4 regions of the Cupriavidus sp. GW823-FHT07B10 genome follow, and region 1 is predicted to be linked to each of the others. Evidence: predicted binding sites of a transcription regulator. Region 1 holds the regulator's gene; each other region holds the start of a gene.
What was found. Region 1 encodes FNR, which switches genes on or off when oxygen is low (the NO sensors DNR and NnrR bind a similar motif). Its sites were predicted from a motif close to TTGATNNNNATCAA; they were not measured.
Positions count from the first base shown of each region.

Region 2: AC1Q6V_RS07750 (universal stress protein) is a predicted target of FNR. The motif match lies at 2,553-2,566, and genes of this name have one in related genera.
Region 3: AC1Q6V_RS20890 (universal stress protein) is a predicted target of FNR. The motif match lies at 1,410-1,423, and genes of this name have one in related genera.
Region 4: hemN (oxygen-independent coproporphyrinogen III oxidase) is a predicted target of FNR. The motif match lies at 1,900-1,913, and genes of this name have one in related genera.

Region 1 is NZ_JBXAGS010000021.1:84,263-88,036, reverse strand. It holds gene AC1Q6V_RS29765 (sulfite exporter TauE/SafE family protein) at 475-1,233, opposite strand; gene fnr (fumarate/nitrate reduction transcriptional regulator Fnr) at 1,312-2,037, shown strand; gene AC1Q6V_RS29755 (hypothetical protein) at 2,101-2,346, opposite strand; gene AC1Q6V_RS29750 (membrane protein) at 2,343-2,552, opposite strand; gene ccoG (cytochrome c oxidase accessory protein CcoG) at 2,582-3,774, opposite strand, start outside.
Region 2 is NZ_JBXAGS010000003.1:2,330-6,103, reverse strand. It holds gene AC1Q6V_RS07765 (c-type cytochrome) at 1-132, shown strand, start outside; gene AC1Q6V_RS07760 (substrate binding domain-containing protein) at 923-1,786, opposite strand; gene AC1Q6V_RS07755 (SDR family oxidoreductase) at 1,755-1,994, shown strand; gene AC1Q6V_RS07750 (universal stress protein) at 2,619-3,059, shown strand; gene nhaA (Na+/H+ antiporter NhaA) at 3,276-3,774, shown strand, end outside.
Region 3 is NZ_JBXAGS010000010.1:76,671-80,444, forward strand. It holds gene AC1Q6V_RS20880 (universal stress protein) at 1-10, opposite strand, end outside; gene AC1Q6V_RS20885 (carboxypeptidase-like regulatory domain-containing protein) at 355-834, opposite strand; gene AC1Q6V_RS20890 (universal stress protein) at 887-1,351, opposite strand; gene ald (alanine dehydrogenase) at 1,519-2,634, opposite strand; gene AC1Q6V_RS20900 (TPM domain-containing protein) at 2,888-3,739, opposite strand.
Region 4 is NZ_JBXAGS010000015.1:55,266-59,039, reverse strand. It holds gene AC1Q6V_RS25650 (c-type cytochrome) at 1-281, shown strand, start outside; gene hemN (oxygen-independent coproporphyrinogen III oxidase) at 355-1,839, opposite strand; gene AC1Q6V_RS25640 (ABC transporter substrate-binding protein) at 2,016-3,146, shown strand; partial or broken gene AC1Q6V_RS25635 (ATP-binding protein) at 3,132-3,326, opposite strand; gene AC1Q6V_RS25630 (UvrD-helicase domain-containing protein) at 3,384-3,774, opposite strand, start outside.

The sequences.
Region 1 (3,774 bases):
CATTGCGCAGCTAGCCGGATACCTGCTGCATCCAAGCCGTGCACTTCCCTATCTTTGCATCGAGTTGCCGGGCGTTCCGGCAGGAGATCGTTCGCATGCCGTTATGGGCCAGCCAGCGAACCTCTTGCGTAGCGCGTCCGCACATACCGGACGTCGCTGTCAGCGAACTGAAGGCCTCGGACGCAAGAAAAACGGGTATCGGGAGCAAGGCCGGCATCGCCAACACCGCAGTGCCAGCCGGACTTTTGAACCAGATCTTTTGAACCGGATGGACTGTGGGGACGGGACGGGCATCGAAAACCTTCCGCTTCCCCTGCCCTGAACTCACCTTCTGGTATGAAGGCCGCCTGGCGCTGCTCGCCCGCTGCTTACCGCGGCTCACAAGACACCGCGCGATACCGCAATGTTGGCGATTGTATGGCATTCCCGCCCCCGCCTGCAACCATCATCCGTTGCCGGCGCAGCGCCGGCGCCTCAGAACACCAGGCAGAATCCATGCTCGGCCAGCGAATGTGGCAACAGCACCGCTCGCGCAATGCCAAGGCCGCCGAACGCCATTACCGCCAGGCCGGCCCCCAGGCGCACGCCGGGACGTCGCGACAGCGTACGCAAATAGCCTGACAGGCCGGAGAGCACCAGCAGGTTAGGCAGTGTGCCGAGCCCGAACACGCCCATCACGAGTGCGCCGGACGCCGCATTGCCCGCCAGCAGCGCGAGCGTGAGCGCCCCATAGACCATGCCGCACGGCACCAGCCCCCACGCCAGGCCCACGCCGTATCTCCGCGCCAGGCCGCCGCGTGCGCGCACAAAGGACGGCATGCCGCGTGCCACGCCACCCAGCCGGCGCGCCACCGCTGCGCTGGCACGCGACGCCAGCCGCTCCAGCCAGTCGACGGTAAACGTGTTGCCGCGCAGCAACCGCCAGCCCGACCACAGCAGCATGACGCTGCCCGCGCCGAACAGCCAGCGCTGCACCGGCAGATAGTCCTGTTTCCACGCCGAAGCACCGACCGCGCCTAGCGCGGCCCCAAGCAGCATATAGGTCGAGATCCGGCCCAGGTGCATTATCAGCAACTCGCCGAGCCAGGCGGCACGGCTGGGCACCAGACTGATCGTCGCCGCCGCGCCGTGACGCTGCTCCACGGCCAGCGCCACGCCGCCGCACATGGCGGCGCAGTGGACCCCGCCCAGCAAAGCCAGCAGAAAAACGCTGATCAGTACGCCAAGTGTCAATTCTCACTCCCTACCACATCACATCGCACGGTAAAATGCCGTTATCGCGCCCTCGCTGCCATTTCTAGCAGGTTCCAATTGCTCACCTCCATTCCCATTACCGAGATGTCACCACGCTGCTCCACCTGTGCGATGGGGCAGCTGTGCCTTCCGGTCGGCATGTCGCAGCAAGACCTCGCCAAGATGGACACGCTGGTTCAGGAACGCATCCGTGTGCACAAGGGTGAAACCCTGTATCGCATGGGCGATCCGCTCACCGCGGTCTATGCCGTGCGCTTTGGCACGCTCAAGACCCACGTCACCACTGAAGACGGCCGCTCGCAGATTACCGGCTTCCACCTGCCCGGCGAAATTGTCGGTCTCGACGGGCTGGGCGAGATGCAGCATGCCTCCGATGCCGCCGCGCTGGAGGACACCGAAGTCTGCGTGGTCCGCATGAGCGAGTTGCAGTCCCTGTCGGCAGACCTGCCGTCGCTGCAGCAGCAGTTCCTGCGCCTGATGGGCAAGGAAATCACGCATGACCAACTGATGCTGGTCACGCTGGGCTCGATGCGCGCCGAGGAACGGCTTGCCGCCTTCCTGATCAACCTCTCTGAGCGCCTGTCGGCACGCGGCTATTCGGCGTCCGAGTTCGTGATGCGCATGAGCCGCGAAGAGATCGGCAGCTACCTGGGCCTGAAGCTCGAAACCGTCAGCCGCCTGTTCTCCCGCTTTGCCGAAGCCGGCCTGATCCAGATTCGCCAGCGCCACGTCAAGCTCGTGGACATCGACGGCATCAAGCAGCTCTACAGCCGCTCCTGCTAAGCGGCCAAGGCGCTGCCAGGTACCGCATGCGGACATGGCAGCGCAGACCTCACACCGATCCGCTTATTCCAGTTCGTCGGTATCGCTGAGCCGCGTCGGCATGGTGTAGAGCGTCAGTCCGCTGGACAACGCGCAGAACACCCAGGCCATCAGGAAACCAACGGTGTAGACCGATTCGCGGGACGCTTCGATCGGCTGGCCGAAGAAGTTCAGGTCACCGGGATCCACCACCGAAAACACCGTCGCGGTCGCGAACCCGGCCATCAGGAACGCCGGCCAGAGTACCCACATCAGCCAGCGCAACCTCATGGCTGCCTCACAGCGGCAGCCTTGGGCGGCGCGGCGTCGGCCTTCTCGACCACCAGGCCATGGCGCGTTGCACCCTGCACCGGCATGTCCGGATGCGTGGATGCCAGCCAGATCGTCACGCCACACGCCACCATCGCCACCAGCGGGCCGCTCATCAACAGCCACGGCCACGGCTCCTTCCACCACGGATTGCCTTGCTGACTCATCTTGCCCCCTTCATCTTGACGACCTAGCTTCACAAATCGCGCGGCACGATGAAACTGGTGGATTGCCGGATTTCGGCATGCCCCCGCTCCGTGCCTTCGCTCGTCACCGTCACGTTGATCTTGTGCGTGCCCTGCGCCGCGGCCTCGATCGGCACGCGGATCCGGATCGGCAGCAACCGGTTGGACGTCGGCGCCAGCGATTCGGCCTGCTTGTCGTATTCCACGGTCAGGTTCTTCAGTTCGTCGCTGTCGGCGCGCACGCTGATCTGCATCGGCGCTTCGGTGGTGTTGATCAGCTGCAGGCGATAGACATTCTCGATCCAGCGGCCTTCCACTTCACGGCCGAGCGCACCACGGTCGCGGATGATGTCGACCTTCAGCGGCGTGCGCAGCGCGATCGAAGCCATGAACCCGGCCAGCAACGCCACCCAGATCACGGAATAAATGACCACGCGCGGGCGCAGCAGGCGCTTGCGTGATGCCGCCGCGGACAAGCCCTTGCGCATCGCGTTTTCCGAGGTGTACCGGATCAGGCCGCGCGGATATTCCATCTTGTCCATGACCTGGTCGCAGGCGTCGATGCAGGCGCCGCAGCCGATGCACTCGTACTGCAGGCCATCGCGGATATCGATGCCCGTCGGGCACACCTGCACGCAGATGCTGCAGTTGACGCAGTCGCCAAGCCCCGCCTTGTGGTGGTCGGTCTTGCGCGACCGGCTTCCGCGCGGCTCGCCGCGGCCGACGTCGTAGGTCACGACATAGGTATCGCGATCCACCATCACGCTCTGGAAACGCGCATACGGGCACATGTACTTGCACACCTGCTCGCGCATGAAGCCCGCATTGCCCCAGGTGGCGAACGCGTAGAACAGCATCCAGAACGACTGCCACGGCCCCAGCGACAGGCTGAGCACCTCGCCGCCCAGTTCGCGGATCGGTGCGAAATAGCCGATGAAGGTAAAGCCGGTCCAGAGCGCAATCAGCACCCACAGGAAGTGCTTGGTCGCCTTGAGACGGAACTTGCGCAGGCTCCACGGATCGCCATCGAGCCGGATGCGTGCGATGCGGTCGCCTTCGACCCGCCGTTCGATCCACATGAAGATCTCGGTGTAGACCGTCTGCGGACAGGCATAGCCGCAGAACAGCCGCCCCGCGATCGCCGTGAACAGGAACAGCGCCAGCGCCGAGATGACCAGCAGCACCGCCAGGTAGATGACGTCCT
Region 2 (3,774 bases), on a different contig from region 1:
CGTCCAAATGGAGACTTGATTCCAAGAACTTTGCAAGAGAATGGTGTAAGGCTGGCGCCGCACTCTTGGACTGTTCAAGATTTTCGAGATTTAAATAAATACATGAGTGGTGTGATTTCAAATAGCCGGTGATCGTGAGGCAAGAAGACGATACGGAAGTTCGGTGATCGCGGCCACTTTTCCTTGTGTCCGGCCGTTAGCCAGACGACATTAGTCTGGCGTGAAGGGCGGCCAGATTCTAAGTGACTGCTCTGGATTTGAACCGTTGTCTGCGCCGGTTCGTAGGCAGTTCAACTATGGAGCTTGCGCATCCGCATGTCCTCGATCATGCGCTGGCGCGGCGGGCTGATGGTAGGCGTCGGGATTGACATGGCTGTGCTCCTGTCGAGAATCGAGGCAAATTGCCTCGATTCTCAACATAGGGAACAGCACAGGCGGTTCAGTCACTTTGTGCAATGGCCGGAGGGCTACCGCGCGAGCGGTTTAGTCCACTGGCCGGACCCGGACGACCGCGCAGGTTGGTGGATGACTGTGATCGTAGACCGTGCCTCCTGCCCTACCTTCGACACGACGTTGCTGTCTCAGGACAGGTTCACTGCTTCACGGGCCAACTTCAACGAAGAGACCAGGCGGTGCACAGAACGCACGCCCGTGCCGACTTTTGAAAACATGCTGGCGGTACGACCTTATGCCACGCCTTAACATGGCCAGTCTTGCAGTGCTCAGCCATCTCACTTGCGTCGATCCGTTTCCATCACCGGGCCCTGGGCAGCATGCAGCGGGAATCGGCCTGGCCCGTCGACGCCGCACCCCGGCGAGGAGCCGGCGCGTCGTGTCGCGCTGGCGTGGCTGACCTCGGCCGATCCGGCAAATGCGGTGCGCCTCGCATCTGATGAAGAGCGCGGCGCGCTGCTATCTGCCTTTAGTACAGACTCAAGTAGCCCGGCGGGGTTACCATCAGCCGTTTCCCTCGTCCCCCCCCGAAGCCGTCGATCAGCGCATCCCATCTTGGCGGCGCGGTAAATACCTCATCCAGCAAGTCGAGGAATGCCCGCACGTTGGGGCTTGCGCGCCGGCTCTCGGGCCATAGCGCGGTAATGTTCGCGCGAGGGACCGCTAACCGCGGCATGACCGGGACCAGCTCCCCTCGCATCACATGCGTCGCCGCCAGATAGGTCGGCATGATGCCGATCCCGCCGCCGGCGATGACGATCGACGCCACCACGTCGCTTACATCCGCGACGATGCCCGCATCCGGAGCAATCTCGACCAGCTCCCCATCCACGGAAGACGGCCAGCGCAACGCCTGGCCCGAACTCTGGAAGCGGAATTTCACGCAGTCATGCCGATCCAGCTCCTCCGGGCGCGTGGGCGTGCCTTTCCGAGCCAGGTACGCGGGCGCGGCAAACGCGCAGATCCGGTGCGGCGCCAGATGGCGCGAGATCAGGCGGGAATTCGGGAGATCGCCTACGCGGATGGCGATATCGATGCCCTCGGCAACGAGGTCGGCCATCTGGTCGCGGATGCGCAGGTCGACCGCGAGGGCGGGATGCCGCGCGCGAAATAGCACCAGCGCCGGTGCCAGCACATGCACGCCGATCGGATACGGCGCCGCCACGCGGATTATCCCGGAAGGACCGTTTCTAGTGGAAATCGCGGCCTGCTGTATTTCCTCCGCTTCGTGCAACAGGCGCATCGCGCGCTCGCGCAACCCCTCGCCCTCGTGGGTCAGGCGCAACGACCTCGTTGTGCGGATGAACAGCGGGATCCCGAGCTGCTTCAACACGCTTTCACCCGGCACCACCGCCACCCCGCTGTTGGGCCGCACGCTCGGCGACGCCCGCGGCGGCTATGTCACGGAGCTCAGCGCACGGCTGCCGCTGAAGAAGATCGTTCCTATGCAACAGGCTGCCGCCGCCGTCATGTTCCTGATCCAGAACGACTTCATGAACGGCGAGACGCTGCACATCGACGGCGGCCAGCGCCTGGTTTGAGCCGGCCTTGCCGGCAGCCAACGGCCAGGTTCCGTTTGGCCGGGGACGACATTGACCTAGCCTCACGCCGGCCGGCGCTCTTCAACGATCTTCTTGTCGCTACTGGCTGACGTGCCGGGCCCGGACGTCGCGCGAACTCATGACTTTCTTCCTGCTGGCTCCATGAGCACCGAACCAGGCTAATTGCGGCGCACGAAAGAGCCGCCATCTGCGGCTGATCCTCTACTTACCGCTTTAGGAGTCCTGAGTGCTTCGAACGTTGCACCGACGCGATACCACCAATAAGTAGGCTTCGATAACCTCGCGTTGTTTGCGAGCATTGTTTCGGACGTCGCCGCGATTGCCCACCCATTCTTGAAGCCCTCGTCAACATTGTCGACAGCTTTTCTATTGTCGGACGGCGGCTGATAGTGCCTAGCACGAAGCGATCGGAGACCGCTCCATCGACAGCAAGGAGTCGGGCCATGCCGGGGGTAACATTCAGGTACGTGTGCGACGTACTCCGGCGCGGGTGGTACACCGGGTTCTGCCTGGTTACAGGTTTGAGAGCGTGCTGCTTTGACGTGAATCAATCACAGGCGGAAGAGCTTACGTAAGCTTGAATCGTTGCTATAGGAGGCCGGGATGACCATTGTCGTGCTACCGAGCGACGGCTCGCCATACAGCATTAGAGCCGCGAGAAGACTGGTTTCTCCCGGTCTCTTTGAGCGCCCGCTGGAAGTGCACCTAGTGCACGCGTTTCCCGATATCAGCGGCAGGGCGCAGGCATATTTCTCGAAGCCCCAGATCGATCAGTGGGCAAACGAGGCCGCAGATAACGCATTCCAGGCAATTCGCCCATTACTGAAGGCGGCTCACTGTGCGGTGACCGAACATGCTTGCATTGGTGAGCCAGCGCCACGAATCGTAGACGTGGTGCTAGCGTGCCGAGCCGACGTCATCGTCATGGGCACGCACGGCCGGGGCGCTTTCCTGTCGGCCGTCCTCGGGTCGGTGGCAGCGCGCGTGTTAGCTTCCTCTCCCGTTCCGGTCTTGCTGGTGCCTAAGCACCATGGCCATGACTGAAGTGCGGCCACGGTGACACGCGATAGAGGTGAGTCTGCAGCAGTGCATGTCTGCGGGTTCCGCTGCTAGCGCAGGGGGACGGCTGCCGTCACAGACCGCATGTTGTCGTGCCGTCGCTTGTCGGCAGCTCATGTACAATCGCCGATAGGGTGTCTACGCTGCACGTCGCAGTGAGACAGGTTAATGCGTTGGTCGGGCCGCCAACGCAAATGCTCTATGACTGTGGACCGACTCCCGCCCCCACCGCCCCCACCACGGCAACCATTGCCGCGTGCTCAAGTTTTAGCCGAGAAGGCATTCTCGGCGCTCGAACATTTTCTTCATATCGAGGCCGTCAGCGGCATTGTCCTGCTCGCCGCCGCCGGGATCGCGCTACTTTGGGCGAATTCCCCCGCTTCCCACAGCTACCACGCCCTATGGCATACCCCGCTCTCATTCGGGATAGGTAGCCATCTGGTATCGCAATCCCTGCATTTTTGGATCAACGACGCCCTGATGACCATCTTCTTTCTCGTCGTTGGGATGGAAATCCGGCGCGAAATCCATGAGGGAGCGCTGGCGAACGTGCGCCTTTCGGCCCTGCCAATGGCTGCGGCGCTTGGTGGCGTGATCGTCCCCGCGTTGATCTACCTCGCGATAAACACAGAGATGCCCCAGCGCCAGGGTTGGGCGGTGCCAACCGCTACTGACATCGCGTTCGCCGTCGGGGTGCTCG
Region 3 (3,774 bases), on a different contig from region 1:
GCTGGTACATAGCGGTTTCTCCGGCGATGGGAGCCTGTGGCGACTCGGGTCTGGACTGGTTAAATGCAGCGTAGGGCAACCGGCGCAACTGCTGTTGATACGTGTCAAAGCCGCGGTACCGCGCTCCAACCGCCGCTGGTCGCGCGCGCATCGGCAGTCTTCGCGCAGGGGTTGCGGCTCGCGGATTCAGGCCTGCCCACGCCGAGCGGCTCGCCTGCTTGTCCCCGAACGAAGCCTGAGCGCTTCTTCTTCCCCTTCCAGTTCCGTCGCTTCTCTTTCGCGGGATCGTCCCTGAACCGCCGCGAACTTGCTTGCGCGGTGTCGTGCCCGCGGCGACACGTCCGAGCGGCAGGCTCAGCGACGCGGACAGGGTGTCGTGGCGCAGAGCAGCCAGTCGTCCTCGAGCGTATTGACCGGCAGCCGGAACGTCACCTCGAGCGGCTCGCCAGCGACGACGATGTCGCGCATCTGGTCCCGCCCCTGGTAGCCGACCGCGAGCCGATAGGCACCCGGCCTGAGTCGCATATAGAACAGCGGCCCGCTAGCCGTAGTGTGCAGCACCGGGCGGCCCTCCTGGCTGGCCACGACCACCGTGGCACCGCCCAGCGGCTTCCCGCGCCCGGCATCCACCATCGTCAGCCGTACATTGAAACGCGCGGCGATGGCCAGCATGCTTTGCATGCCCGCCTCATCGTCTCCACCCGATACGTAGGAAACGCCGTGCTGCTCCATGATCTGCACGCCAGCGGGCGCGGCGCGAGTGGCGCAACCCGCCGCCGCAACGGCAATCGCCAGCGACGACAGGCCGAGGCCTAGGCTTCTTGAAACCTGCATTTGCGTCACTCCGGAAGAATTATTGGGGTTTTCGCAGGCCGGAACCGAACGGTCAGGGCGTATCGCCGCGCGACTGCTGCCGAACGAGCAGCACGGGGCGAACCGTCTTGCTGACCACGTGCTCCGAGACCGAGCCCAGCACCATGCGCCGCACGCCGCGATGGCCGTGTGTGCCCATGACGATCAGGTCCGCGCTCCAGTGGTCCGCTTCCGCGATGATCGCCTCGGCAATCTTCGCAGGGGTGCCGGGCGTCTCGGCCAACCTGCTGCTCCAGCGCACGCCGGCGGCACTGAAGCGCTCGCCGGCACGAGCCAGCACCTGCTTGCCATAGGCAATGATGTCGGCCATCAGCCAGTGCCGGTCACCCGGGCTGACCTCGAAGAACAGGTCGCTGTCGTCGACGACGAACATGGCGCTGACCTCGGCGTCGGTGGTCAGCGCCATCGACACGGCCTGCTCCAGGGCATTCAAGGATGAACGGCTGCCATCGAGGGCTAGGAGAATGCGGCGGTACATGGCGACCTCGGCTTTGGCTGTGGTTCATCCCAAATTAGCGGTCGCAAGGACATGCGGGTTGATGCCAGTCAACCAAGCCAGCCACACCGCTGTGATTCGGCTCATGGCAGTGCTGCTGCACCAGGGGTGGCCGACAGCAACGTGTCGGCCGATACTGGCGGCCGCGCTCAGGTCAGCACCTGCTCGGCGGGTACATGGGCGTAGCCATGGGCGCTTGCGACGGCCGCATAAGTCACACTCCCGCGACAGATATTCAGCCCGGCCCGCAGGTAGGGGTCGTCTGAGAGCGCGCGGGACCATCCCTTGTCGGCAAGGGCCATCGCATGACCGATCGTGGCGTTGTTCAGGGCAAAGGTGGAGGTCCTCGCCACCGCTGCCGGCATGTTGGTCACGCAGTAGTGCAGCACGCCGTCCACCACATAGGTCGGATCCGTATGGCTGGTCGGGCGCGATGTCTCGGCGCAGCCTCCCTGGTCTATCGCCACATCCACCAGCACCGAACCCGCTTTCATGCGCGCGACCATCGCACGCGTGACCAGCCTGGGCGCCTCGGCGCCAGGCACCAGCACCGCGCCGATGACCGCATCGGCCGAGAGCAACGCGCGCTCGATACTGTCAGCGCTGGAGTAGACCGTCACGACTCGATTGCCGTACACGGAGCCGAGATGCCGCAGTCGTTCGATATTCTTGTCCAATACCGTCACGCGCGCCCCCATGCCAACCGCGATCTGGACAGCATTGGCGCCCACCACGCCGGCGCCGATCACCACGACATGTGCCGGCGCGACGCCCGGGACGCCGCCGAGCAGCAGTCCCATGCCGCCGTTCGGCTTCTCGAGGTAGGCTGCCGCCACCTGGACCGACATGCGGCCGGCGACCTCGCTCATGGGGGCCAGCAGCGGCAGACCACCGTCAGGCCCCGTAACCGTCTCATAGGCGATGCAGACCGCGCCGGATTGCAGCAGCGCGGCAGTCAGCTCACGGTCCGCGGCCAGGTGCAGGTATGCATAGAGGATCTGCCCGGGCCTGAGCAGCGCCAGTTCGCGTGGTTGTGGCTCCTTGACCTTGACAATCATCTGGGCCCGGTCGTACACGGCCTTCGCATCGGCAGCCAGCTTCGCGCCAGCCGCTTCGTATTGCGCGTCGGAAAGGCCAAGCGCGGCCCCGGCCCCGGCCTGGACCATGACCTGGTGACCGCGGCTGACAAGTTCGCGCACGCAGGCAGGCGCCAGGCCAACCCGGTACTCGTTGTCCTTGACTTCTTTAGGCACGCCGATCCACATGGCCTTTGCTCACGCGGGTGGTAATTCCGGCAGATTCCGCACCAGGTGCTTGAATCCTCAGTCCACGGCCGGATGCACCGAGGCCTGTCCGTGGCCACACGTACGGCGACACCTGCATGGCAGCCTCGATGTCGGCAGATATCGAAATAATTATAGGGCCCAAGGGTTACATAGCTGCCCAGCCATTTCACATCCAAATATCGCCATTCTCGCCCCCTCGGCGGACGCCGCAAGATGTGATTGATGTTTGCCATCACCACTTGCCGGAAGCACCACCACCGCCAAAGCCGCCGCCACCGCCGCCGAATCCCCCGGGGCCCGACCGGCCGCCATATCTTCCCGAGCGGCCGCCGATAGCCAGCAAGCGCATGTGCGGGCCACCCATCAGCGTGAACAAGAGCGCGATTGCCCCTGCAACGATGCCGGCAAAGATGGCGCCAGAAAGCATCCACGCGACCACTCCAACGGCCCCACCCGTCGCGACTGCACCCGGGAAGCGCCCCAGCATGGAACGCAGTAACCCACCCAGAACCAGAGTGAGCACAAGCAGGATTGGCATCAGTTGCCGGACGGGGTCACCCGTATCCCCTGCTCTTTCCTCCGGAGGTGGCAGTGGCTCCCCTTCGATGACCCCAAGCATGCGGTCGATGCCCGCAGACACACCGCCATAGAAGTCGCCCCGCTTGAATCGGGGCACGATATCATCACTGATGATGCGCTTGCTCGCGGCGTCAGTCAGGACGCCTTCGAGCCCGTAACCCACCTCAATACGAAGCGTGCGGTCGTCCTTGGCGATGATGAGCAGCGCGCCGTCATCAACGCGGTTACGTCCCAGCTTCCATTGCTCGACCACGCGAAGCGAATACTGTTCGATGGTTTCCGGTTGGGTAGTGGGAACCATGAGAACTGCAACCTGAGCTCCCTTCCTGGCTTCGAAGGCCTGCAGCGTCTGGTCCAGGGACGCCTGCTGTGCGCGCGTTAGCGTACCAGTCAGGTCAGTCACTCGCGCCGTCAATGACGGAACGGCAACCTCGGCGATGGCTCCGGGAAACACGAAGGCAGTCAGCACCAGAAGCAGGCCTCGCGCGGCCGTGCGCAGGTTCAACTGGCACCACCGAGGGCGCTGGCCGCAGCGGCCCA
Region 4 (3,774 bases), on a different contig from region 1:
CAGCTGCTGCCGCCGCACCCGCTGCTGCGCCGGCCGCCTCGGCCGACGTGGGCAAGAAGGTCTACGAGCAGGTCTGCGCCGCCTGCCACGCCGCCGGCGTGGCAGGTGCGCCCAAGTTCGGCGACAAGGCCGCCTGGGCGCCGCGCCTGAAGGAAGGCATGGACGCGGTCCACAACTTTGCGCTCAAGGGCAAGGGCGTGATGCCGCCCAAGGGTGGCTACGCCGGCCCGGACGCCGACGTGATCGCCGCCTCGGACTACATGGCCAACGCCGCCAAGTAAGTCCGCCTGCTGCAAACAAAAAGCCCGCGCACATTGCGCGGGCTTTTTTTCGTCCGTACCGCTTGCGCGGCCGCTACACCACGCGCGAGTACCGCGCCCGCGGCACGAAGCGCACCGGCTGCGCGCCATCGTTGGCGGCAACGGCCTGGGCACCCGTGGACGCTGGCCGCGCGGCGTCTTCGCGCAGGTAGCGGTCGAACACCATCGCCACGCGCCGCACCAGCAGCCGGCCCAGCGGCGTCACGGTGATGCGGTCCGGCGCGCATTGCACCAGTCCGTCCGCGCCCAGCGCGGCGAGGTCGGCCAGTTCCGGCGCAAAGGCCGTGCCGAAGCGGATGCCGTGGCGCGCTTCCAGCGCCGGGATATCGAGCACTCCATTGCACATCAGAGCGCCGATGATCTCGCGCCGCAGGTGGTCGTCGGCGCTCATCGCCACGCCGCGCGCCAGCGGCAGGCGGCCGTGGTCGAGCGCGCCGTAGTACTCGTCCAGCGTGCGCGCATTCTGCACGTAGCGCCCCGCGATCGCGCCGATCGCGGAAATGCCGAGCCCGACCTGGTCGTAGCCGGCATGCGTTGAGTAACCCTGGAAGTTGCGCTGCAGCCGCCCTTCGCGCTGGGCCACGGCGAGGTCGTCGTCGGGCAGCGCGAAATGGTCCATACCTATGTAGACGTAGCCCTCGGCGCTCAGCCGCTCGATGGTGGAGACCAGGATGTCGAGCTTCTCGCCGGCGGGCGGCAAGGCGTTTTCATCGATGCGGCGTTGCGGCTTGAACACATGCGGCAGGTGCGCGTAGCTATAGACCGAGAGCCGGTCGGGGCGCAGCGCCAGCACCTGATCGATGGTGCGGCCAAAGCGCGCCGCGGTCTGGTGCGGCAGGCCGTAGATCAGGTCCAGGCTGACCGAGCGGAAACCCAGCGTGCGTGCGGCATCCACCACGGCGCGGGTCTCTTCGAAGGGCTGGATGCGATGGATGGCCTGCTGGACCTTGGGATCGAAATCCTGCACGCCCAGGCTGACGCGGTTGAAGCCCAGTTCGGCCAGCAGCGCCATGCGGGCGTGGTCGACGCGGCGCGGATCGATCTCGATCGAATGCTCGCCCTCGGCCGCCAGCTCGAAATGCTCATGCAGCAGCGCCATCACGCGGCGCATCTCGCCGGGGTCGAGGAAGGTCGGCGTGCCCCCGCCCCAGTGCGACTGCAGCACCTGGCGACGCGGCCCGAGCCGGTCTGCCACCAGCGCCATTTCGCGGCCCAGGTAGTTGACGTAGCGGGCGCTGCGGCCATGGTCGCGCGTGATGATCTTGTTGCAGCCGCAGTAGTAGCAGATGTTCTCGCAGAACGGGATATGCAGGTACAGCGACAGCGGCGCCGGCGCGTCGGCGCGGCAGGCGGCCAGTGCGTCGTGGTACAGCGACAGGTCGGGGCCGTTGTGGAAGCGGTCGGCCGTCGGGTACGAGGTATAGCGCGGGCCGTTGCCGTCGATGCGGCCGGCCAGCGCACGGAAGTCGGACAGCGCGCGGCGGTCGGGCGCAGGGGAAGGTATGGCAGACGGGATCATGGGGGCGCGGGGGTATGAGTGTATGACGGCCCATCGTAGGGCCGCACCGCCGCCGGCGCGTTGACCGCCGTCAAGCGCGGGCATTGGACCCTGCGGGCGGCAGGCGTCACATTGGTGTCATGTGCGGCGGATACGCTGCGCGCCACCGCCGGCCCGCGCGTCACCTGCCCCCTGCAATGCCAACTCCCGACCAGACTCCGATGTTTCCGCCGTACCTACCGCTGCGCAGGCACCTGGCAGCACCGGCCCGGCACCGGCGCCGCCTGCTTGCCGCCGCCGGCGCGGCCCTGGCCCTGCCCGCCTGGCCAGCACTGTCGCAGGCGCGCCGCACGATCGTGGTCGGCCACCTGCTCGACCGCGGCGGCGCACAAGCCGACCTTGCGCGCGACTACCTGGCCGGGGCCAAGGTCATGTTCGACGCCGTCAACGCCGGCAACGGCCCGGTGCGCATCGCGCACGTGGTCCGCGACGCCGATCCCGACCCGCGCCGCGCGCTGGCGCAGGCGGTGTCGCTGGCCGATACCGACCGCGCCGAGCTGCTGTTCGGCCCGGGCGACCGGCTGTTGCCGGCGCTGGCGGCATCGGCCGAGCTGGGCCGGCGCGGCGTGCAGATCGTGGCGCCGCTGTCGGGCCTTGCGCTGACGGCCGACAACGTCTGGTTCACCCGTGCCGACTACCAGGCCGAACTGGACGCGGCGGTACGCCAGCTGCGCAGCTACGGCATGACCAGCATCGCGCTGGCCCTGGCGCCGGACTTCGCCGCCCCGTCGCTGGCCCGGCTGGAGGCGCAGACCGGGACGCGCGCGGTGCCGCTCGACGCCAATCCCGAGGCCGCCGCCCGGCGCATCGCCGCCACCCGCCCGGGCGCGGTGATCGTGGCGGGCGATACCCTCGCCTACGCCGGACTGGGCCGCGCGCTGGCGGTGCAGGGCTGGTACGGTTTCCTGGTCGGGCTGTCGTCGGTCAGCGCCACCGCCGCGCGCGAAATCCTGGGCGCTGGCTACAACGGCGGCATGGTGCTGACCCAGGTCGCGCCCGGGCCGCAACAGGCCACGCTGCGGGTGGTGAAGGAACACGTGGCGCGCATGAAGCAATACCTGGATGAGCCGCCGTCGCCGGCCACGCTGGCCGGCTATATCGGCGCGGCATGGCTGGCGCGCGCGCTGGCCGGCCTGCGCGGCAGCGGCGCGGCCGAGATGCGGCGGGCACTGCAGGGGCGCGTGGACGTGGGCGATTTCCCGCTCGACTTCACGCACGGGCAGCGCGGCTCGCAGTACGTCACGCTGGCGGCGTCAGCCGCGCGGTAGGGACAGGCGCGCGGGCAGGCCGCCTTCGGGGCGGTTGCTCAGGGTCAGCTCGCCGCCATGGCGCGCGGCAATGTCGGCCGCGATCGACAACCCCATGCCGACCCCGCCGGTGGCGCGGCTGCGCGAGGATTCGACGCAGTAGAACGGCTCGAGCAGCACAGCCGCCATACCAGGTATGCCTGCACCCGGCGTCTTGTCAGCCTGGTATGCCTTTGTATCGGGACTGTAGCGCCCCGTTCAGCCCGGGGCCGTCTTGCCGCCGGTTCCCAGCAGTGCCTTGAGCGCGCCGAGCCGGTCCTTGGGGCTCATCGCCGGGGTTTCATCCACCGGCGCAGGCGCCTCCTCCAGCTTCATCTCGCCGATAAAGCGCGAAGGCTGGCACGAGTAGGTTTCGCGCGCACGCTTGCGCTTCTTGCACCAGCTGACATGCAGGCTGCGCTGGGCGCGGGTGATGCCGACATACATCAGCCGCCGCTCTTCCTCGATCTTCTCGTCGCTCATGTCCTCGTCTTCGCGGCAGTGCGGCAGGATGCCCTCCTCCACACCGACCAGGAACACGTGCGGATACTCCAGCCCCTTGGACGCATGCAGCGTGGACAGCCGCACCGCGTCGGGATCTTCCTCGCGG